3 regions of the Rhizobium sp. IY2 genome follow, and region 1 is predicted to be linked to each of the others. Evidence: predicted binding sites of a transcription regulator. Region 1 holds the regulator's gene; each other region holds the start of a gene.
The links. Region 1 encodes PhoB, which activates phosphate uptake and scavenging genes when phosphate is short. Its sites were predicted from a motif close to TGTCATNNANCTGTCAT; they were not measured.
Positions count from the first base shown of each region.

Region 1 (7,357 bases):
CAACGCCGACAAGCTCAAGGTTGCCAGCGTAAACGGCATCGTTCCCTCGACGGAAACGATCGCTAACGGCACCTACCCGGTTTCCCGCCCGCTGTTCTTCTACGTCAAGAAGGCACATCTCGGCGCCGTTCCGGGCCTGAAGGAATACGTCAACTTCTTCGTATCCGACCAGATGATCGGCCCTGACGGCCCGCTCGTCGAATACGGCCTGGTTGCCGCTCCGGATGCCGAGCGCGAAGCGATCCGCAAGGACGTCGAAGCCGGCAAGTCCATGTAATCACTTTGCCGGCGCGGTGACTTCAAACCCGCGCCGGCATTGCCTTATCCCTCGCGCCGGTATTTCCGGGCCGCAGGGTTGAATTCATTCCGCATGATTGGAAGCTGAAGGCAGGCTGTGAAGCTGCCGGGCTTTGGGGCCACGGGCTTGGGGACGTAACGAATGAGCACATCCATCATACTTTTGTGCCTTGTGGTGATCGGTGCCGCCGCCTATCTGGTCGCGCGAAGCCGGGCCACGGCGCTTGCCGGAGGCAGATCCTCCGCATTGCATTCACGGCCGGCCTATTACGGCGCCTATGCCGCGATCTGGGCTGTTCTTCCCGCCCTCATCGTCCTCTGCGTCTGGCTCTCCGTCAGCCCCGGCATCATCCAGTCCTCGGTTCGCAGCGCCTTCCCTGCTGACGTCAAGGCTCAGGCCTCGGTCGAGCAGGATCTTGGTTATTCGATGGTGGCGACGGTCGCCCGCGGCCTGACGATGCTGACTTCGGATGAAGCCGCGGCAGTCGCCAACGATCCGGCCGCCCTGCAGGCCAAGCTCCTCGAAAAGGGCGTGCCACTCGCCGGCCAGCCGCAGCCCTACATGGTCGATGCCGCCAAGACGCTGAACGCCAAGAGCATGACGAGCCGCCTCGCCATGACCGCGATCGTCTTCATTCTGGCTGTATCAGGCGCCTTCTATGCGCTGCGTTCCATCGCCCCGCGCTTCCGCGCCCGCAACCGGGTCGAGCGCGTCATGCTCTGGGGCCTGCTGCTGGCCTCCTCGATCGCCATCCTGACGACGATCGGCATCGTGCTTTCGATGCTGTCGGAAGCCGCCCGCTTCTTTGCCGTGGTTCCCGCCGCCGACTTCTTCTTCGGTACCGTCTGGGATCCGCGCTTTGCCGGCGCCGGCAGCTCGTCCTTCGGTCAGTTCGGCCTGATCCCGCTGCTGCTCGGCACGGTTTACATCGGCCTGGTCGCTATGCTGGTCGCCGTGCCGGTCGGCCTCTTTGCCGCCATCTACATGGCCGAATACGCCTCGCCGAAGGTGCGCGGGGTCGCCAAGCCGCTTCTCGAAGTGCTCGCCGGCATTCCGACGATCGTCTACGGCTTCTTCGCGCTCGTCACCGTCGGCCCATTCCTGCGCGATTTCTCCGCCCAGATCAGCGGTCTTCTGTCCGGCAGCTATTCGAATTTCATCCAGGCGCAGAGCGTTCTGACGGCCGGCATCGTCATGGGCATCATGCTGATCCCCTACGTCTCCTCGCTGTCGGACGACATCATCACCGCCGTGCCGCGGGCCCTGCGTGACGGTTCGCTCGGTCTCGGCGCCACCCGCTCCGAAACCATCAAGAAAGTCGTCTTGCCCGCAGCCCTTCCCGGCATCGTCGGCGCATTGCTGATGACCGCCTCACGCGCCATCGGCGAAACCATGATCGTCGTGCTGGCCGCCGGTGTTGCCGCCCGCATCCAGATCAACCCCTTCGAGCCGATGACGACGGTGACCGTCAAGATCGTCAACCAGCTGACCGGTGACCTCGAGTTCACCTCGCCGCAGACCCTGGTTGCCTTTGCCCTTGGCATCACGCTGTTCTGCATCACGCTTTGCCTCAACATCTATGCGCTCTACATCGTGCGCAAATACCGGGAGCAGTACGAATGACGGATATTGTTTCTCCCGCCGGCGTCACCGTTTCCAAGGCGCCACCGCGCCGCGATATCGGCATCAAGCGCCGCTATGCCGCCGAGCGCCGGTTCCAGGCCTATGGCATCGCCGCCATCACCTTCGGTCTCGTCTTCCTCTTCATCCTGCTGTGGACGGTGATCGGCAAGGGCTACACCGCCTTCCAGCAGACGGCGATCACCCTGCCGATCGAATTCTCGGAGAAGACGATCGACCCGAACAACAAGCGTGCGACCGACCCTTCGGTGCTGATCGCCGCCAACTATCCGGTTCTCCTGCGCGACGCGATCGTCAAGCAACTGAACATCAATGCCGCAAGCCGCCCTGATGTGCGCGATGCCTCGGCCATGCTGTCGAAGAGCGCCCCGATCCAGCTGCGCGACATGGTCATGTCAGACCCGTCGATCATCGGCAAGACGGTCAATGTCACGGTGCTTGCCGACGCCAATGTCGACAGCGCCAACAAGGGCCAGATCGATCTTTCGGTCGATGAGAAGAACCGCAAGGTCAACGACAAGCAGGTTGGCTGGATGAACGAGCTGAAGGCGAGCGGCGCTCTTCACAAGCAGTTCAACACCGGCCTCTTCGTCAACGGCAACTCCAGCCGTCCGGAGGCCGCAGGCCTTGGCGTCGCCCTCATCGGCTCGCTCTACCTGATGCTGATCGTGCTGGTGCTGTCGCTGCCGATCGGCGTCGCCGCCTCGATCTATCTCGAGGAGTTTGCGCCGAAGAACAAGCTGACGGACCTGATCGAGGTCAACATCAACAACCTCGCCGCGGTTCCCTCGATCGTCTACGGTCTGCTCGGTCTGTCCGTCTTCATCAACTTCATCGGCCTGCCGCGCTCGGCGTCGCTGGTCGGCGGCCTGGTGCTGACGCTGATGACCCTGCCGACGATCATCATCGCCACGCGTGCCGCTCTTCGCGCCGTGCCGCCGTCGATCCGCGCCGCAGCCCTCGGCCTCGGCGCTTCCAAGATGCAGATGGTGTTCCACCACGTTCTGCCGCTCGCCATGCCCGGCATCCTCACCGGCACGATCATCGGCCTGGCGCATGCGCTCGGCGAAACCGCGCCGCTGCTCCTGATCGGCATGGTCGCCTTCGTCGCCAACGCGCCGACGACGCCGCTCGATCCCTCGACGGCTCTGCCCGTACAGGTCTATATGTGGGCCAACGAGGCCGAACGTGCCTTCGTCGAGCGTACTTCGGGTGCCATCATCGTTCTGCTCCTGTTCCTGATCGTCATGAACATGGGCGCCATCCTCTTGCGTCGTCGCTTCGAGCGCCGCTGGTAAACGGAGTTAAACATCATGAACATGTTGACGGAAGCTGCAGTTGAAAAGGCGCTGGATCACAAGATGAGCAACGTCCCGTATAAGATGATCGGAAAGGATGTCTCGGTTTACTACGGCGAAAAGCGCGCGCTTTTCGATGTGAACCTGAACATCCGCGAAAACACCGTAACCGCCCTGATCGGCCCGTCCGGCTGCGGCAAGTCGACCTTCCTGCGGAGCCTCAACCGCATGAACGACACGATCGACGGCTGCCGCGTCACCGGCAAGATCACGCTCGACACCGACGATATCTATGATCCGGATATCGACGTCGTCGAACTTCGCGCCCGCGTCGGCATGGTCTTCCAGAAGCCGAACCCGTTTCCGAAGACGATCTACGAAAACGTCTCCTACGGCCCGCGCATCCATGGCCTGGCCAAGTCGAAGGCCGATCTCGACCAGATCGTCGAGACCAGCCTGCAGCGCGCCGGCCTCTGGAACGAGGTCAAGGACCGCGTGCATGAATCCGGCACCGGCCTGTCCGGCGGTCAGCAGCAGCGCCTCTGCATTGCCCGTGCCGTCGCCGTCAGCCCTGAGGTCATCCTGATGGACGAGCCCTGCTCGGCGCTCGACCCGATCGCCACCGCCAAGGTCGAGGAACTGATCCACGAGCTGCGCGAGAACTACACGATCGTCATCGTTACCCACTCCATGCAGCAGGCCGCGCGCGTCTCGCAGCGCACCGCCATGTTCCACCTCGGCAATCTCGTCGAGGAGAACGACACCGACAAGATGTTCACCAATCCGGACGATCCGCGCACCCAGGATTACATCATGGGTCGCTTCGGCTGATCCTGGCGTCACCAAGCCTTTCCGTTATTCGAGGATAAAGCCCCATGGCATCGACACATATTTATTCTGCCTATGATGATGATCTGAAGTTCCTGTCCAGGCGGATTTCCGAAATGGGCGGCCTGGCCGAGCAGATGGTCGCCGAAGCCGTGCGGGCGCTGGTCAACGGCGATACCGCGCTGGCGCAGAAGGTCATCTCCGACGATGTGATCCTCGATCACGCCGAACGCGAAATCGGCGACAAGGCGATCGTCACCATCGCCCGCCGTCAGCCGATGGCCGCGGACCTGCGCGAAATCATGGGCTCGATCCGCATCGCCGCCGATCTCGAACGCGTCGGCGACCTCGGCAAGAACACCGCCAAACGCGTCATCGCCGTCCAAAGCACCGGCGTTCCCCGCAAGCTCGCCCGCGGCCTCGAGCATCTCTCCGAACTGGCGCTCGTCCAGCTCAAGGAAGTGCTCGATGTCTACACCAATCGCTCCGCCGACAAGGCGAACGCGATCCGCGAACGCGACAACGAGATCGACGCGATGTACACCTCGCTGTTTCGCGAGCTCCTGACCTACATGATGGAAGATCCGCGCAACATCACCAGCTGCACGCATCTTCTCTTCTGCGCCAAGAACATCGAGCGCATCGGCGACCACGCCACCAACATCGCCGAGACGATCTTTTACATGGCGACAGGTGCGCAGCCGGAAGGCGATCGTCCAAAAGACGACAGCGCCAACACCGTCGGCGCGGTAACCGAATAACCGCCCGGGCCGGACGGCCGGGCTAGAAGCTTGCGTGCGCGCCCATCCGGGGCGCGCAAAGAGGTCGCAGCCAATTCTGAATTTGCGCAGGGTGCATTGCTTGAACCATCCCCGGTTCAAGGATCATGCGCGAGGAGACCGACACGCATGATCCCGAGAGTTGCAGTTGTTGAAGACGAGGAAGCCCTGAGCGTGCTTCTTCGCTACAATCTCGAAGCGGAAGGCTTCGAGGTCGATACCATCCTTCGTGGCGACGAAGCCGAAATGCGGCTTCAGGAGCGCACGCCCGATCTGCTCATCCTCGATTGGATGCTGCCTGGCGTCTCCGGCATCGAACTCTGCCGGCGCCTGCGCATGCGGCCGGAAACCGAGCGCCTGCCGATCATCATGCTGACGGCGCGCGGCGAAGAGAGCGAGCGCGTCCGCGGGCTTTCGACGGGGGCCGACGATTATGTCGTCAAGCCCTTCTCGACCCCCGAGCTCGTTGCCCGCGTCAAGGCGATGCTGCGCCGCGCCCGTCCCGAGGTGCTGTCGACGGTGCTGAAATGCGGCGATATCGAACTCGACCGCGAAACCCACCGGGTCCATCGCAAGACCCGCGAAGTCCGCCTCGGCCCCACCGAATTCCGCCTGCTGGAATTCCTGATGTCGTCGCCGGGCCGGGTCTTCTCCCGCTCGCAGCTTCTCGACGGTGTCTGGGGCCACGATATCTATGTCGACGAACGCACGGTCGACGTCCATGTCGGCCGCCTGCGCAAGGCGCTGAATTTCTCCAACATGCAGGACGTCATCCGCACCGTCCGCGGTGCCGGTTATTCGATGGAAGCCTGAGGGCCTCCATTCTGATTGCTGACAACGTCGCTCGAGCTAGCGTCTGCCCCTCACTCTAACCCTCTCCCCGTAAACCGGGGCGAGGGCACGTGCCCTGCGAGAGGTCAGCGGGGAACGGAGAGGTCGCGGCATATCCCCTTCGCCCCGCAAGCGGGGAGAAGGTGCCGGCAGGCGGATGAGGGGTAGCCATCCGCGCGAACCAATAACTACAAAAAAACGGGCCAGTCGGCCCGTTTCTCTTGTCCGGCGATGTTACCCGCTCAGCTGGCCCGCGCTGCTGCCCGGCGGCGTTCGTTGACCGGCTGGTAGGCAAGCTTCTGGTGATAGCTGCAATAGGGCGAATTGTCGGGGGATTCGCAGCCGCAGAAGTGGAAGTCGTCCTTCAGCGGATCGCCGACCGGCCACTTGCAGGTGCGTTCGGTCAGTTCCGTCAGGCCGAGGCGTCGGGAAATCGGAACGACCACGTTGCCTCTCGGCACGTATTCCATTTCCTCGATCGTTTCGATCTCGATCTCTTCCTTCAGCATCGTCGCGCCCTGCTGGCGGGTAACGGTGCGAGTGGCGACCCGTGAGGCGTAGTTCGGCGCGCGCGGCGCAGAAGTATTGCGTTTCGGCGTTCGGGCGGCATTGGCGGTACCGCCGGCCTTGGCACGGCCGGGGAGGCTCAGCCGATGCACCTTGCCGATGACCGCGTTTCTGCTGACGCCACCAAGTTGTGCCGCGATCTGGCTGGCGCTCAGTCCTTCGGCCCAGAGCTTCTTGAGTTTCTCGACCCGCTCGTCTGTCCAGTTCATGCCCTGTCTCCACCTTTTGCGTTGGTGATGGCAGAATCCCTCACCGTTGTCCCGGAAGGCTCCGAAACAAGAAACGCTTGATCAATTTTGGTGACTAGTTCCGCCGCATGCAGTCTAGTAATTGAACTTTAACCTAGTGTGAGGCTGACTCCGTGACAAGAGTCGCATGAATCCGGATGAATCGAATTTCAAGTTTTCCCCAACTTGCTGCCCCGGCGTGGCATTTCTGCAATAATGCCTGTTGAGGACGGATAATGCTGCTGTACAAGCTTGCTGCATGCGCTAAGGGCGCAGTTTTGTTGACATTGCAGCGCGAAAAGGAAATAGTGCCAGTCGCCGCCGCAAGGCGGCATTTTTGATTTTTCGGGCCTGGTTTTCTTAGCCGGAGTCCGGAGCTTGATAACATCGATGGGAGATCGCGCTATGGCTGAAGCCGCGCCGCTTTATGACACCTATTCTCGTGCCCCGTTGCGGTTCGAGCGAGGCGAGGGCGTGTGGCTGATCACCGAAAGCGGCGAGCGATATCTCGATTTCGGCGCCGGCGTCGCCGTCACTTCGGTCGGCCACAGCAATCCGCATGTGGTCGGTGCGCTGAAGGAGCAGGCCGACAAGGTCTGGCATCTCTCCAACATCTATGAGATCCCCGGTCAGGAGCGTCTGGCCAAACGGCTGACCGACGCCACCTTCGCCGACAAGGTGTTCTTCACCAATTCGGGCGCCGAGGCGCTCGAATGCGCGATCAAGACGGCGCGCCGTTATCAGTATTCCAAGGGTCATCCCGAGCGCTTCCATATCATCACCTTCGAGGGCGCCTTTCACGGCCGGACGCTGGCGACGATCGCCGCCGGCGGCCAGGAGAAATATCTTGAGGGCTTCGGCCCCAAGGCGCCCGGTTTCGATCAGGTG
Region 1 is NZ_JBLKNU010000011.1:91,586-98,942, reverse strand. Features, by position in the region: gene ACMUVN_RS26940 (substrate-binding domain-containing protein) at 1-277, shown strand, start outside; gene pstC (phosphate ABC transporter permease subunit PstC) at 440-1,921, shown strand; gene pstA (phosphate ABC transporter permease PstA) at 1,918-3,237, shown strand; gene pstB (phosphate ABC transporter ATP-binding protein PstB) at 3,253-4,068, shown strand; gene phoU (phosphate signaling complex protein PhoU) at 4,113-4,826, shown strand; gene phoB (phosphate regulon transcriptional regulator PhoB) at 4,974-5,657, shown strand; gene ACMUVN_RS26910 (GcrA family cell cycle regulator) at 5,918-6,451, opposite strand; gene ACMUVN_RS26905 (aspartate aminotransferase family protein) at 6,875-7,357, shown strand, end outside.

Region 2 (7,357 bases), on a different contig from region 1:
GCGATCGGCGTCGATCTCGACGCGCTCGAGCCAGTCGATCGCCGAGGCGCGGATCTTGCCATAGTGGCGGTCGCCGATCGCCATCAGCCGCTCGCCGACATTGGCGCCGGCCGAGACCGTCATGCGCAGGCCGTCGGCCGGATTCTGGTGCACGAAGCCCCAGTCGGTCCGCATCAGGAAGCGCCGCTCGGCCTCGTTCATCCGGTAGAGATCACGGTAGCTGCCGTCGCGCATGTGATATTCGACGCTGCCGGTGCTCGGCAGCAGCCGGGTGGAGAGGCAGTTGAGCAGCGTCGTCTTGCCGGAGCCGGACTCGCCGACGATGGCGAGCACTTCGCCGGGCCAGAGCTCGAAGGAGACGTCGCGGCAGCCGATGCGGTTGCCGTAGAATTTCGAAACGTCATGGACTTTGAGAAGCGGAATATCGCTCATTCTGCAGCCTCCCGGGCCAGCATCTCGCCGGCATGTCCCTGCGCCCGGCGGTCTTCGCAATGATCGGTGTCGGAGCAGACGAACATGCGCCCGCCCTTGTCGTCGAGAACCACTTCGTCGAGATAGACATCCTCGGCGCCGCAAAGGGCGCAGGGCTTGTCGAAGCGCTGGATATCGAAGGGATAATCTTCGAAATCCAGGCTGACGACGTCGGTATAGGGCGGAACCGCATAGATGCGCTTCTCGCGCCCGGCGCCGAAGAGCTGCAGCGCATCCGACATGTGCATCTTCGGATTGTCGAATTTCGGCGTCGGCGAGGGATCCATGACATAGCGGCCATGGACCTTCACCGGATAGGCGTAAGTGCGCGAGATGCGGCCGTTATGGGCGATATCCTCATAGAGTTTCACATGCATGAGCCCGTATTCTTCGAGCGCGTGCATCTTGCGGGTTTCGGTCTCGCGCGGTTCGAGGAAACGCAGCGGCTCGGGGATCGGCACCTGGTAGACCAGCACCTGCCCGGCAGCGAGCTTTTCTTCCGGAATGCGGTGGCGCGTCTGGATGATCGTCGCATCCCTGGTATGGGTCGTCACCGCGACATTGGCGACCTTCTGGAAGAAGGCGCGGATGGACACGGCGTTGGTCGTGTCGTCGGCACCCTGGTCGATGACCTTCAGCACGTCATCCGGTCCGATGATCGAGGCCGTCACCTGCACGCCGCCGGTGCCCCAGCCATAGGGCATCGGCATTTCGCGCGAGGCGAAGGGCACCTGATAGCCGGGAATGGCGATCGCCTTCAGGATGGCGCGGCGGATCATCCGCTTGGTCTGTTCGTCGAGATAGGCGAAGTTGTAGCTGGCCAGATCGCTCATTCGGCGGCTTCCTTCATGTCTTCGCCACCGTTGCGGGCGGCTTCGAATTCGCGGCGCATGCGGCGGACGAGATCGAGCTCGGCCTGGAAGTCCACATAATGCGGAAGCTTCAGATGCTCGACGAAGCCCGTCGCCTGGACGTTGTCGGAATGCGAAATGACGAATTCCTCGTCCTGGGCCGGCGCGGTGATATCCTCGCCGAGCTCTTCGGCGCGCAGCGCCCGGTCGACCAGCGACATCGCCATCGCCTTGCGTTCGCTCTGGCCGAAGACCAGGCCGTAGCCGCGGGTGAATTGCGGCGGCGCCTTGGCCGACCCCTTGAACTGGTTGACCATCTGGCATTCGGTGACCTGGATTACGCCAAGCGAGACGGCGAAACCGAGTTCCGGCACGTCGAATTCCACCTCGACATCGCCGATGCGGATTTCGCCGGTGAAGGGGTGGTTGCGGCCATAGCCGCGCTGGGTGGAATAACCGAGCGCCAGCAGGAAGCCCTCGTCGCCGCGGGCAAGCGCCTGCAGGCGCAGATCGCGGGTCATCGGGAATTCCATCGGCTCGCGAGTCAGGTCGCCGATCTCGTGATCTTCAGGCATGTCGCCGTCGGCCTCGATCAGGCCCTCCTCGCCGAGGATTTCGGAGACGCGCATGACGCGGCCGGTCTCGGCTGGGCGCAGCGCGGGCTCTTCGATCGCCTCGTCCGAAAGCAGCGAGGGATCGAGCAGGCGGTGGGTATAGTCGAAGGTAGGTCCGAGAAGCTGGCCGCCCGGCAGATCCTTGTAGGTCGCCGAGATGCGGCGCTCGATCGTCATATCAGCCGTGTCGAGCGGCTCGGAATAGCCGAAACGCGGCAGCGTCGTACGGTAGGCGCGCAGCAGGAAGATCGCTTCGATCATATCGCCGCGCGATTGGCGCACGGCGAGCGCTGCGAGCGTGCGGTCGAAAAGCGAGGCCTCGGCCATGACGCGGTCGACGGCGAGCGCCAGTTGCGCCACGATCTGGTCGATGCCGATCGCCGGCAGCGAACGGTCGCCGCGGCGGCGGTCGGCGAGCAGCCGGTGGGCATTGGCGATGGCGGCCTCGCCACCCTTGACGGCAACATACATGAGCTCAGATCTCCGTTGCTGTGATCTTGGTGGTGCGCGGCAGGCAGAGGAAACGTTTGCCCGCCGTCACCACGATGTCGATGCCGCGCGGAAAGAGCGCGCGGTTCTCGGTCCAGAGCCACAGGAAGGTTTCGGGCAGACCAACGGGGGCGATCTCCGTCACGCTCTGAATGCCCGGACCCATCAGCGCCAGCCTGCGGCCGCCCTCGAGTTCGGCGAGCTCGATGACGACGGTCGTCGAGCGGTCGGGATATTCCTGCGTGCCGGAGGCAAACAGGCCGAAGGAGGAAAGGGCGATGCCGGCCTCCGTGAAGGCAAAGCGCGCCTCGGCCTTTTCGGTGGTCAACGGCGCGCCGGTGTGGAAGCCGAGCCATTCCGGCACGGCAGATTTCGCCAGTCCCTGCGAAAGCCAGACCGGCGTGTCGTGGTCGCAAAGCGTCAGCGCGATCGCGCCGGCGGCGATGCCGAGTGGCATCGGCGGCGCGGCATCGGGCTGAACGGTCTGGATCGCGCCGGGGCGGGCCATGCCGTCCATCAGCATCTTGAAGACGCTCTGGGCGTGGAAGACCGGTTCGGCAAAGCCGCCGATGAGAGCTTCTGTCTTCAGACCCATCAGTTGTCTCCCCGCACCATGGTGAAGAAATCGACGCGGGTGGCCGCCGTCTCGTCCGCCTTGCGGCGTTCGGCATCGGCGATCCGCTCAGTGATCGGCAAAAGCAGCGCCTGTTCGACGAAATCCTTGGTCGCGTCTTCCTGCCAGAGCGCGTCGAAGATCGCCGCCAACCGGGCCTTTTCACGGTCGGTGCCGAGCGCCTGGGCATGGCCGACCGCGCCGGAATCGAGCCGGACCGTGGCCCGCGTCACCGTCACCTCGCCAAGATTGAAGGGAGCGCCGCCGCCGCCGATGCGTCCGCGCACCATCACCAGCCCGGTCTCAGGTCCGCGCACCTGATGTGCTACGGGCTTTTCCGGCAATGCGTCCCAGACCGCCTGAAGTTCGCTGCGTTCCGCCCGCGCCAGCAGATCGGCGGCGCGTTTGCGCCCGGATGCCGTCTGTGACGCAGCGTCGTTTCTGTCCGCTGAGATCATCGCCGCTTCCCTTCAAATGTCTATTGATATAGACAACCATACAAGATACAATTACGCTTAAATCGATGTCGTGACAAGCGTGTGACATCGTGAGTGTAAATGGCGGGGCGGAATGGCGGGATTGAAGCAGGTGCAAAGACAGACCGGCGTGGCGCTCTGGCGTCAGATCGCCGATCGGATTCGCGAGGCGATCAGCAGCGGAGCCTATGATGAAACGGGTATGGTGCCGCCGGAAACTGTCCTGGCGCTGCAATTCGGCGTCAACCGGCATACGGTGCGCAGCGCGCTTGCCGCACTGGCGCAGGAAGGAATCGTGCGTGCGGTACAAGGCCGCGGCACGCTGATCGAGCGCAAGGAGCGTCTGAATTTCCCGATCACCAAGCGCACGCGCTTCAGCGCCGGTATCGGCGACCAGGCGCGTGAGATGCGCGGCCTTCTGCTTGATGAGGCGAGGGAAGAAGCGAGTGCCGAGATCGCCCGTTGGCTGCACCTGAAACCGGGAGACCAGGTGATCCGCCTGGAAACCTTGCGTCAGGCGGACAAGCGGCCGGTTTCAAGGGCAACGAGCTGGTTTCCCGCCGAGCGCTTCGCCGGTATCGGTGCGGCCTATCGGAGGGGGGAATCGATCACCAAGGCTTTCGCCGAACTCGGCCTGTCGGATTATGTCCGCGCGACCACCGAAGTGACGGCCGCGCATGCAGGTGCCGCCGACATGGCCGACCTCGAACTCACCCCCGGCGCGATCCTGCTGATCACCAAGGCGATGAATACCGATCTTGAGGGTGTCCCGGTGCAATATTCGATCAGCCGCTTTGCGGCCGACCGGGTGCAGTTCACGATCGAGAGTTGAGGCCGAGAATTGGGCTGGAAATTGAGGAAAGGCGTGCCGACCTGTTTCGGCGGCACGCCGTACCGAATTCAGTGTGCGCCGGACATGTCGCCGAGCACTTCCTTGGAGGCGACGGTGGAATCCGCCTTCAGCGTGTAGACTATCGGAACCCCGGTCGCGAGGTTGAGCGCGAGCACGCCTTCCTTGCTCAGCTTGTCGAGCACCATGACAAGCGAACGCAGCGAATTGCCGTGTGCGGCGACCAGCACCTTTTCGCCCCTGAGCACGCGCGGCAGGATTTCGGTGAGGTAATAGGGCCAGACGCGGGCGCCGGTGTCGCGCAGGCTTTCGCCGCCGGGCGGCGGCACGTCATAGGAACGGCGCCAGATATGGACCTGTTCCTCGCCCCATTTGGCGCGGGCATCGTCCTTGTTGAGGCCGGAGAGGTCGCCATAGTCGCGCTCGTTCAGCGCCTGGTCGCGGATCGTCTGGAGATCGGGCTGGCCGACCTTGTCGAGGATGAGCTTCAGCGTGTGCTGCGCGCGCACCAGCGCCGAGGTGTAGGCGATGTCGAATTTGATCCCGTATTCGGCGAGCGCTTCACCGCCTGTTTTGGCTTCCTGGATGCCGAGCTCGGTCAGATCGGGATCCTTCCAGCCGGTGAAGAGATTCTTCAGGTTCCAGTCACTCTGGCCATGGCGAACGAGGACGAGGGTACCGCTCATGAATATGCCTCCGTAGTATCGTTATGAGGAAGAAAGCCCGAGCACGTCGAGCATGGAATAGAGACCCGGCTTCTTGTCGCGCGCCCAAAGCGCTGCCTTGATGGCGCCGCGCGCGAAAATCGACCGGTCGGCCGCACTGTGCGACAAGGTGACGATTTCGCCTTCGCCGGCAAAAAGCACGGAGTGCTCGCCGATGACGGAGCCGCCGCGCAGCGTCGCAAAGCCGATCGTGCCTACCTCGCGGGCACCGGTATGGCCGTCGCGCACCCGGACCGATTTCGAGGCGAGATCGATGCCGCGCCCCTTGGCCGCCGCCTCACCGAAGAGAAGGGCGGTGCCTGAGGGCGCATCCACCTTGTGCTTGTGGTGCATTTCCAGGATCTCAATATCCCAGTCGGCCGGGTCGAGCGCCCGCGCTGCCTGCTCTGCGAGCACGCTGAGCAGATTGACCCCGAGGCTCATATTGCCCGATTTGACGATGCGGGCATGGCGAGCGGCTGCGGCGATCCTGGTATTGTCGTCGGCTGAACAGCCCGTCGTGCCGATGACATGAACGATGCGCGCCTGTGCGGCGAGGCCCGAGAATTCCACTGTTGCGGCAGGCGAGGTGAAGTCGAGCACGCCTTCGGCATCGAGAAAGGCATTGAGCGGATCGTCGCCGATGATGACGCCTGTCGGGCCGAGACCGGCGATCTCGCCGGCATCCTTGCCGACGAAGGGCGAGCCGACGCGCTCGACTGCGGCGTGCAGCCTCACGCCCTCGATCGAATGGATGAGCCGGATCAGCGTCTGGCCCATGCGCCCTGCTGCGCCAACCACCACCAGTTTCATCGCAGCATCGTTCATCTCAGTCTCACCAGGTCAGTTTGAATCGGAGGCCGAAGGCCTCTGCAGATTGTTGAGGCGAGCGTAAAGACCGTCGCTGACCTTCGCAAGCGTCTCGTGATTGCCTTCCTCGACGACGCGGCCCTGCTGCATGACGACGATCTTGTTGGCGCGCACCACGGTCGAAAGCCGATGGGCGATGACGACGACGGTGCGTCCGGTCATCGCTTCGTCGAGCGCCTTCTGCACGGCCGCCTCGGATTCGGTGTCGAGGGCGGAGGTCGCCTCGTCGAGAAGCAGGATCGGCGCATTGCGCACCAGGGCGCGCGCAATCGATAGCCGCTGGCGCTGGCCGCCCGATAGCGTCACGCCGTTTTCGCCGACCGGCGTCTCGTAACCCTGCGGCTGCGCCGAAATGAAATCATGCGCATAGGCAAGCCGCGCCGCCTCTTCCACCTCGGCATCGGTCGCTTCCGGCCGGCCATAGCGGATATTGTCGCGGATCGTGCCTTCGAACAGGTAGGGCTGCTGCGAGACATAGGCGAGCTGCTGGCGCAGCGACTTCTTGGTGATATGGGCGATGTCCTGCCCGTCGATCAGGATTTCGCCCTCGCGCGGATCGTAGAAGCGCGGAATGAGGCTGATGACGGTGGATTTGCCGGCGCCCGAGGGGCCGACCAGTGCTGTGGTCGCGCCACCCTCGGCAATGAAGCTCACCCCGTTGAGCACGCTCTCATTGCCGTAGGCGAAGGACACATTGCGGAATTCGATCCTCGCCTGCGTCACCGTCAGCGGCTGGGCATCCGGCAGGTCGCGCTGGCGCGGTTCCATGTCGAGCAATTCGTAGATCATCCGCGCATTGACGACGGCACGCTCCATCTGCACCTGCAGGCGCGCAAGCCGGCGGGCCGGGTCATAGGCAAGCAGCAGCGCGGTGACGAAGGAGAAGAAGGCGCCGGGCGGCACATTGAAGTAGATCGAACGGTAGGCGGCGTAGGCAAGCACGCTGGCGACGGCAAAGCCCGCGAAGCTTTCCGTCAGCGGAGACGTGCGTTCGGAAAGCCGGGCAATCCGGTTCGCCCGGCTTTCGGCGCCCTCGATGAGTTTGTTGACCTTGCGCTCCAGTTCGTCCTCCATCGTGAAGGCCTTCACGATGGCGATGCCCTGGATCGTCTCCTGCATGGCGCCGAGAACGTGGCTGTTCAAATGCACGGCCTCGCGGGTGGCCGAGCGCAGCCGCTTGGACACATAGCGCAGCGCATAAAGCAGCGGCGGCGCCATGATGAACACGGCAAGGCTGAGCAGCGGATCCTGCAGGATCATCACGCCGAGCAGCGAGATGAAGGTCAGCAGGTCGCGCACTGTCGAGGTGATCGTCAGGTTGAGCACGTCGCGGATGCCGCTGACGTTCTGGCTCACCTGCGCGGCGATATGGGCAGAGCGCGCCTCGCTAAAGAAGCCGACCGAAAGCGTCATCAGATG
Region 2 is NZ_JBLKNU010000008.1:112,534-119,890, forward strand. Features, by position in the region: gene phnK (phosphonate C-P lyase system protein PhnK) at 1-432, opposite strand, end outside; gene ACMUVN_RS22815 (alpha-D-ribose 1-methylphosphonate 5-phosphate C-P-lyase PhnJ) at 429-1,304, opposite strand; gene ACMUVN_RS22820 (carbon-phosphorus lyase complex subunit PhnI) at 1,301-2,407, opposite strand; gene phnH (phosphonate C-P lyase system protein PhnH) at 2,412-3,020, opposite strand; gene phnG (phosphonate C-P lyase system protein PhnG) at 3,020-3,496, opposite strand; gene phnF (phosphonate metabolism transcriptional regulator PhnF) at 3,609-4,346, shown strand; gene ACMUVN_RS22840 (2,3-bisphosphoglycerate-dependent phosphoglycerate mutase) at 4,415-5,050, opposite strand; gene dapB (4-hydroxy-tetrahydrodipicolinate reductase) at 5,072-5,896, opposite strand; gene ACMUVN_RS22850 (ABC transporter ATP-binding protein) at 5,912-7,357, opposite strand, start outside.
Region 2: phnF (phosphonate metabolism transcriptional regulator PhnF) is a predicted target of PhoB. The motif match lies at 3,567-3,583, and genes of this name have one in related genera.

Region 3 (7,357 bases), on a different contig from region 1:
CGCGGCGATGCAGTACAAGCAGGAAGGCGTGCCGCTGGTCATCTTCGCCGGTGTCGAATATGGCAACGGCTCTTCGCGCGACTGGGCTGCCAAGGGCACCAACCTGCTCGGCGTCAAGGCGGTGATCGCCCAGTCCTTCGAGCGCATCCATCGTTCGAACCTAGTCGGCATGGGTATCATTCCCTTCGTCTTCGAAGAGGGCACGACCTGGCAGAGCCTCGGCCTCAAGGGTGATGAACTCGTCACCATCGAAGGTCTGGAAAAGATCAAGCCGCGCGAGAAGAAGATCGCCAAGATCACCTATGGCGACGGCACCGTGAAGGAGGTTCCGCTGCTGTCGCGTGTCGATACGCTCGACGAGGTGATCTACCTCAACAATGGCGGCATCCTGCAGACGGTTCTGCGCGATCTCGCTGCCTGATTTTCAGAGCATGATGCCGAAAAGTGTGAGCGGTTTTCGGACGACATCATGCTCTTCTTCTTTGATGTAAATCCGGATTCAGATTCATCCGGATTTAGGAGACTTGATTGATAATGGCCGCCGGAGAGCAGTTTCCGGCGGCTTTTCTGTGTGGCGACAGTATTCGGACGGGCTCACGATGATTTGTTTTCCGCAAGTTCCGGTGGAGCTCCGTCTCACCCGTTCGTGACTTTTCGTTTGGACCCGGAAGGATTATTCGTACGTTCATATGTCAGGGCCTGCGGTTCCAACATGCTGTCGGCGCTGAAAAAGAGGTGCAGGTGAATGTCCCCCCGTTTTTTGATTCCGCTGATCGCTGGCGTTGTTCTGTCAGGCCCGCTGCAGGCCGAAGACGGCACGCCGAAAGGTGTCGTTGAACTCTTCACGGCGCAGGGCTGCTCCTCCTGTCCTCCGGCTGATGCGGCTTTCCGCACGCTGGTGAATCAGGGCGATGTTATCGCGCTCGCCTATCATGTCGATTACTGGAATTATCTCGGCTGGGCCGATACGCTGAGCTCCAAGGAAAACACCGAACGGCAATATGGCTATGCCAGAACGATGGGCCGCAGCAACGTCTACACGCCGCAGGCGATCGTCAACGGACGCGGCCATCTGGCCGGCGCCGATCTCAACGGTATCAACAGCAAGATCGACACCTACAGCAGCGAAGGCAACGGGCTGACCGTTCCGATCAACGCCGCGATGCGCGGCGACGAGCTGGAGATCAAGATCGGTGCGGGACAGGGCAAGGCCAATGTCGTGATGGTCTATTTCGACAAGGAAAAGACCATCGACGTCGAAAAGGGCGAGAACAGCGGCCGGAAGCTTTCCTACCTGCACAGCGTCACCAATGTCGAAACCATCGGCATGTGGGACGGCAAGGCAACCAGTCTGACGCTGCCGGCCAGCGTGTTGCAGCGGCCGCAGCTCGAGGGCTGCGCGATCCTGCTGCAATCGGCGACCGCAGACGGCGATCCGGCTGCGATCCTCGGCGCGACCGTTGTCATGGCTGGCAAAAATATCTGAGATTTCATCCGGTTGTGGATGAAGTGCTGGGGCGGCCCGGCCGAGCGTATTCGGGGCTGGGGTTAAGGTCGATACGCTCCGCCGGGCCCTTTGGCGCGCTGGCGCCAAACTGGAATTCATAAATCTCCTGCAAATGAGGCGCTGTTTTGACTGAAATGCGGCGCTGCGGAGAAAGCGTGAGCCTATCCAGGGCATCATGCTTTCCGAATTCGGACCCAACTTTTAGAAGGCATGATGCGCAGATTCAAAGTGCCGCAGCGTCTTTGCCCGAGAGACAAGCGGCGTTGTCGTGCGGCCGAATGTGACGGCTGGCGCTCTTGCAATTTGCGGCGGCTCGGGCAAACTGTCACTCTCCTGTCACATGCGGAGGCCTTGGGAGACTGATGACAGATCAGCCGGATTTGCGACACGGCGAAAGCCGCTCCGTCGACAATAGTTCCTCAGTCGTCGTCGATCTCAGGGAATACAAGCAAAGCAAGGACCCGCTTCCGGTGACCTTCCACCGGCGCGAACTGGACGCGATCCTCTGGATCTACGGCCGCATGGTCGGTGACGGTGAATGGCGCGACTACGCCATTGATCACCTGAAGGACAGGGCGGTCTTTTCCGTCTTCAAGCGTTCCGGCGAAATGCCGCTCTTCCGCATCGAGAAAAACCCGAAGCTCGCCGCCAAGCAGGGCGCCTATTCCGTCATCAACGTCCACGGCACGATCCTGAAGCGCGGTCACGAGCTGAACCAGGTGCTGAAGGTGTTCGACAAGGCCCTGAAGCTCGTCGACAAATAAGCCGCATCAACCGGTAAACAGCGTGCCGGGATAGGCGGACGGATCCGGATCGGTCGCCATCCCCTCGCCGAGGCTGCGCTGCATCAACATCGTATCCAGCCAGCGGCCGTGCTTGTAGCCGGTGCCCCGCATCAGACCGATCTCCTCGAAGCCGGCCTTCCGGTGAAGCGCGATAGAGGCGGGGTTGGCGCCGCCGATGACGGCAGTCATCTGCCGAAAGCCGAGGCCGGTGCAGCGCTCGATCAGCTCGGCAAGCAACGCCTTGCCGACGCCCCGGCCGCGGGCCTCAGGCGCGAGGTAGATGGAGTCCTCGACCATCCAGCGATAGGCTGGACGCGTGCGAAAGGCCGAAGCATAGGCGTAGCCGAGCAGGGTTCCGTCCGTGCCGATGGCCGCGATATAGGGATATTGCTGGCTGACGATCGTCGAAAAACGCAGCGCCATCTCGGCCTCGGAAGGCGGCACGATCTCGTAGCTCGCGACGCCGTTGAGGACGGATTCGCGATAGATATCGGCAATGGCGGGGATATCGGCTTGGGAGGCATCGCGCAGGCGGAATGACATTCGGCGGCATCCATCGGGAAAAGTAAGGTTTCCTAAGACCACTCCGCGAAAGCCTGCGCAACAAAAAAGGCGGCCGAAGCCGCCTTTTCGATCTCAGTCTGCCCTGCTTATTTACGGTTGCCCATGAACTGCAGCAGGAACATAAAGAGGTTGATGAAGTCGAGATAGAGCGTCAGCGCACCCATGATCGCCTTGCGGCCGGCCACGGCAACGTCATCGGCTTCCAGGTACAGTTCCTTGATCCGCTGCGTATCGTAGGCGGTGAGGCCTGCGAAGATCAGAACGCCGAGCACGGAGATCGCGAACTGCACAGCCGACGAAGCCAGGAAGATGTTGACCAGCGAAGCGATGATCAGGCCGAACAGACCCATGATCAGGAACGAGCCCATCGCCGACAGGTCACGCTTCGTCGTGTAGCCGTAAAGCGACAGCGCGCCGAAGGAGGCGGCGGTGACGAAGAAGGTCTGAACGACGCTCTGGCCGGTGTAGATCAGAAAGATCGACGAGAGCGACAGGCCGACGAGCGCGGCGTAGACTGCAAAGGTCGTCTGGGCGGCGGCCACCGTCATGGTATGAATCCGGAAGCTCAGGAAGAACACCAGAGCCAGCGGCGCCAGAATGACCACCCACTTCAGCGGGCTCACATAGATCGCCTGACCGAAAGCGGTCAGCTCGCCATTGGCGAAGGCGAATTGGAACGACAGATATGCGGCCACACCGGTGATCGCCAGACCCAGCGCCATCAGGTTGTAGACCTTGAGCATATAAGCGCGCAGGCCTTGATCAATCATCTCGCCGGTCTGAGCGCGGCTTTGATAGTTACGGAGATCAGCCATAGTTTCCTCTTACAAGCTCCGATGGAAATACGGTGTCGGGGTTTTCGACCCGGGCGCCGCTGCGGAGCTCCAGCATGCCTGCGGATAATATGAGGCTTTCGCCCATTGCAAACAAGAGGCTTGCAGAGGCTCGGCCGGTTAAATCGCCGTAAGGTGAAGGGTTTGAGTGCCGCTGCCCGGTCAAAGCTCGCGCAAAACGGGGGCCGCCTTTTGCCCAAGTATGCGCCAAGTGCCGATCAGGCCGATGCCGACGGTGAGGACGAGCGCGGTCACAAGCGTCAACCCCGCCACGTCGGGCAGAAAGGTTGACGGCAGACGCATGATGCGGGCGACGATGAACCAGGCGGCGACGCTGCCGGCGATCAGCGCGAAGATCGCGGTCGCAAGCCCAAGGATCAGATATTCGTAGCTGAAGGCGCGGATCAGCATGGCGCGCGTGGCGCCGAGCGTCTTCAGCACCACCGCGTCGTGGGTGCGCGCCCGGTTTCCGGCAGCAAGCGCCCCGGCAAGGACGAGGATCGAGGCGATGAGGGCGACAGAGGCGGCGGCGCGGATCGCGGTCGCCAGCTGCGCGACCAGCTGGTTGACGATATCGATCGCGTCCTTGACCCGCACGCTGGTGATCGTCGGATAGGTGTTGGTGACTGATTTCAGGATTGCCGCATCTTCGGCGGGCGTCGACGAGGGATCCGTCAGCGTCGCCAGCCAGGCATGCGGAGCGCCGCGAAATGTGTTCGGCGAGAAGACCATGACGAAATTGATCGACAGCGATTCCCATTCGACGCGGCGCAGATTGGCGATCTTCGCCGTGATGTTGCGGCCGAGCACGTTGACGGTGACGGTATCGCCGATCTTCAGGCCGAGCTCATGCGCCTCTTCCGAGGAGAAGGAAACGAGCGGCTCGCCGCTGTAATCCTTGTCCCACCAGCTGCCTTCGGTGAGGGCGGCGTTCTCCGGCAGGGTCTCGGCATAGGTGATGCCGCGATCGCCGTTCAGCACCCAGCGGCCGGCCGCCGGCACGGTCAGTTTGCTGACGTCCTCGCCGTTGAAGGCGACGATCCGGCCGCGCAACATCGGCACTTCGACGAGCTTGCCCTGCGGCGCCTGCGCCTGGACGAGATCGCGGAATGCGCCGACCTCGGCGCTCTGGATATCGACGAAGAAAAAGTTCGGTGCGCCCTCGTTCATGCGGCCGGTCAGCTGCTGGCGCAGGTTGCCGTCGATCAAGGTCAGCGTCACCAGCAATGCCAGTCCGAGGCCAAGCGACAGCACGACCGAGGGCGTCAGTGCGCCGGGGCGGTGGATATTGCCGATCGCCAGCCGCAAGGCGGGTGAATTGACGCGCGGGCTGCGGCGCGCGAGCCAGGCGATCGCTGCTGCGACGAGGCGCAGGACGACGAAGGCGAAGACGATCGCACCGACGAAGACGACGGCGATGAAACGGTCATAGGCGGTCAGGATGGCAAGGCCGGCAAGAGCGGCCATGAAGACAGCGGCAAGCAGGATGTAGGGCCAAGAGGGCAGGCGGCGGGCCTCGAAGCCCTGCTCGCGGAAGAGGGCGGTCGCCGGCACTTCGCGGGCATGGCCGAGCGGCAGGATGGCGAAGGCCAGCGTCGTCAGGATACCGAAGAGCGTGGCGAGCAGCAGGGCGCCGGGATAGAGGGTCGGCATCGTGGAGACCGGCAGGAATTGCGCCAGGAACTGCGCGGCGAAGATCGGCGACAACGCGCCGATGACGAGGCCGATGAGGATGCCGCCGAGGGCGATGATGGCGATCTGGAAAAGATAGATCAGGACGACGACCTGGGCCGGGGCGCCGAGACATTTGAACGTGGCGATGGTCGTCCGCTTGGCATCGAGGAAGGCGCGCACGGCATTGGCCACGCCGACGCCGCCGACGATCAGCGCGGTGAGACCGACCAGCGTCAGGAACTGCGAGAAGCGGGTAATGTTTTCGGTGAGCGAGGGCGCTGCGCGATCGCTGGTGCGGATCGCCCAGCCGGCGGAGGGGAATTCCTTGGAGGCGCGCGCCTGGATGCCCGACATCGCGCCCTTGTCTTCCAGCCGGATCTTGTAGGCATGTTCGACCAGGCTTCCCGTCTGGATCAGCCCGGAGGCCTGGAGCGCCTGGCGGCTGACGAGCAGACGCGGCGCGAAACCGAAGCCTTCCGACAGCGCATCCGGCTCGGTTTTCACCGTGCCGGTGATGCTGAGCTTGACGTTGCCGAGCAGCAGTTCGTCGCCGACTGCAAGCCCGAGACGATCGAGAAGCAGGGGCGCTGCCACCGCACCATAGGTGCCGCCTTGGCCCGAAAGCAGCGCTGCAAGCGGATAATCCGGTTCGGCCACGAACCTGCCGTAGAGCGGGTAGCCCTCATCGACGGCCTTGACCTCGACCAGCGCCTGATCGGAGCCGTCAGGCTTGCGGGCCATCGAGCGCAGGCCCGTTGAAACCGAAACTGTGCCGAGGCTTTCGAGGAAACCCAACTCCTGAGGCGTGGCTTCGCGGTTGTTGAGTTCGAAGCGGACGTCGCCGGCCAGCAGCTCCTGCCCCTGCGAGGCGATCGTATCGGTGATCGACTGCGAGACGGAATTGACGGCGGCAATCGCGCCGGTGCCGAGCGCGATGCAGGCAAGGAAAATGTAGAAGCCGCGGATGCCGCCGCGCAACTCGCGGAGCGCCAGACGAAAAGCAAGCGAGACGCGCGGGGTGATCATTCTCATGCGATCGCCGCCTCGCTGTGGCGGGCGGCGCTGTCGCCCTCGATCCTGCCGGAGCGGACGCGGATCTGGCGTGAGCAGCGGTTTGCCAGCGCGACGTCGTGGGTGACGAGAAGCAGGGTCATGCCGCGTTCGGTCTGCTTGGAGAACAGAAGGTCGGCGATCTGGCGGCCGGTCTCGGTGTCGAGATTGCCTGTGGGTTCGTCGGCGATCAGCAGGGCGGGCGAGGGGGCGAGCGCCCTGGCGATCGCCACGCGCTGCTGCTCGCCGCCGGAAAGCTGGCCGGGATAGTGGTTCAGCCGTTCACCGAGGCCGACCGATTTCAGCTCGCGATGGGCGATCTCGAAGGCGTTGCGGACATTGGCGAGCTCGAGCGGCACGGCGACGTTTTCCAGCGCCGTCATGTTGGCGATCAGGTGGAAGGACTGGAAGACGATGCCGATGTTGCGGCCGCGGAAATCGGCGACCTCATCCTCGCTGAGACTATGGAGCGGCGTGTCGTTGATATTGATCTCGCCGCTGTCGAGTTTCTCCAGCCCGGCAAGCACCATCAGCAGGGTGGATTTGCCGGAGCCGGAAGGGCCGACGATGCCGACGGATTCGCCGGCCGCGACATCGAGATCGATGCCCTTCAGCACGTGAACGGAGGCGGCTGCGCTGCCAAGGGTCAGATCGGCGCTCTTCAACTCGATAATGGTTTTTGCCAACAGAAATCGCCCTATATAAATCCCCAACAGAATGGCCGCATAACGGCACTTCGCCAATCTAGGGAAGCCAGAATGAGATTTAAAGTTGCCGCCCTTCAATTCACCGTCATTGCCGTCTCGCTGATCTTTGCCGCTGCGGCCAATGCCCGGACGATCAACCTCGTCGGTTTTGGGGACAGTTTGATGGCGGGCTATCAATTGCCGGCCGGCGACGGCTTTCCGGAAAAGCTGCAGGCAGCCCTGAAGGCGAAGGGGCTC
Region 3 is NZ_JBLKNU010000004.1:291,692-299,048, forward strand. Features, by position in the region: gene acnA (aconitate hydratase AcnA) at 1-421, shown strand, start outside; gene ACMUVN_RS17150 (DUF1223 domain-containing protein) at 746-1,486, shown strand; gene ACMUVN_RS17155 (DUF2794 domain-containing protein) at 1,870-2,271, shown strand; gene ACMUVN_RS17160 (N-acetyltransferase family protein) at 2,278-2,835, opposite strand; gene ACMUVN_RS17165 (Bax inhibitor-1/YccA family protein) at 2,943-3,671, opposite strand; gene ACMUVN_RS17170 (ABC transporter permease) at 3,852-6,395, opposite strand; gene ACMUVN_RS17175 (ABC transporter ATP-binding protein) at 6,392-7,099, opposite strand; gene ACMUVN_RS17180 (arylesterase) at 7,172-7,357, shown strand, end outside.
Region 3: ACMUVN_RS17155 (DUF2794 domain-containing protein) is a predicted target of PhoB. The motif match lies at 1,831-1,847, and genes of this name have one in related genera.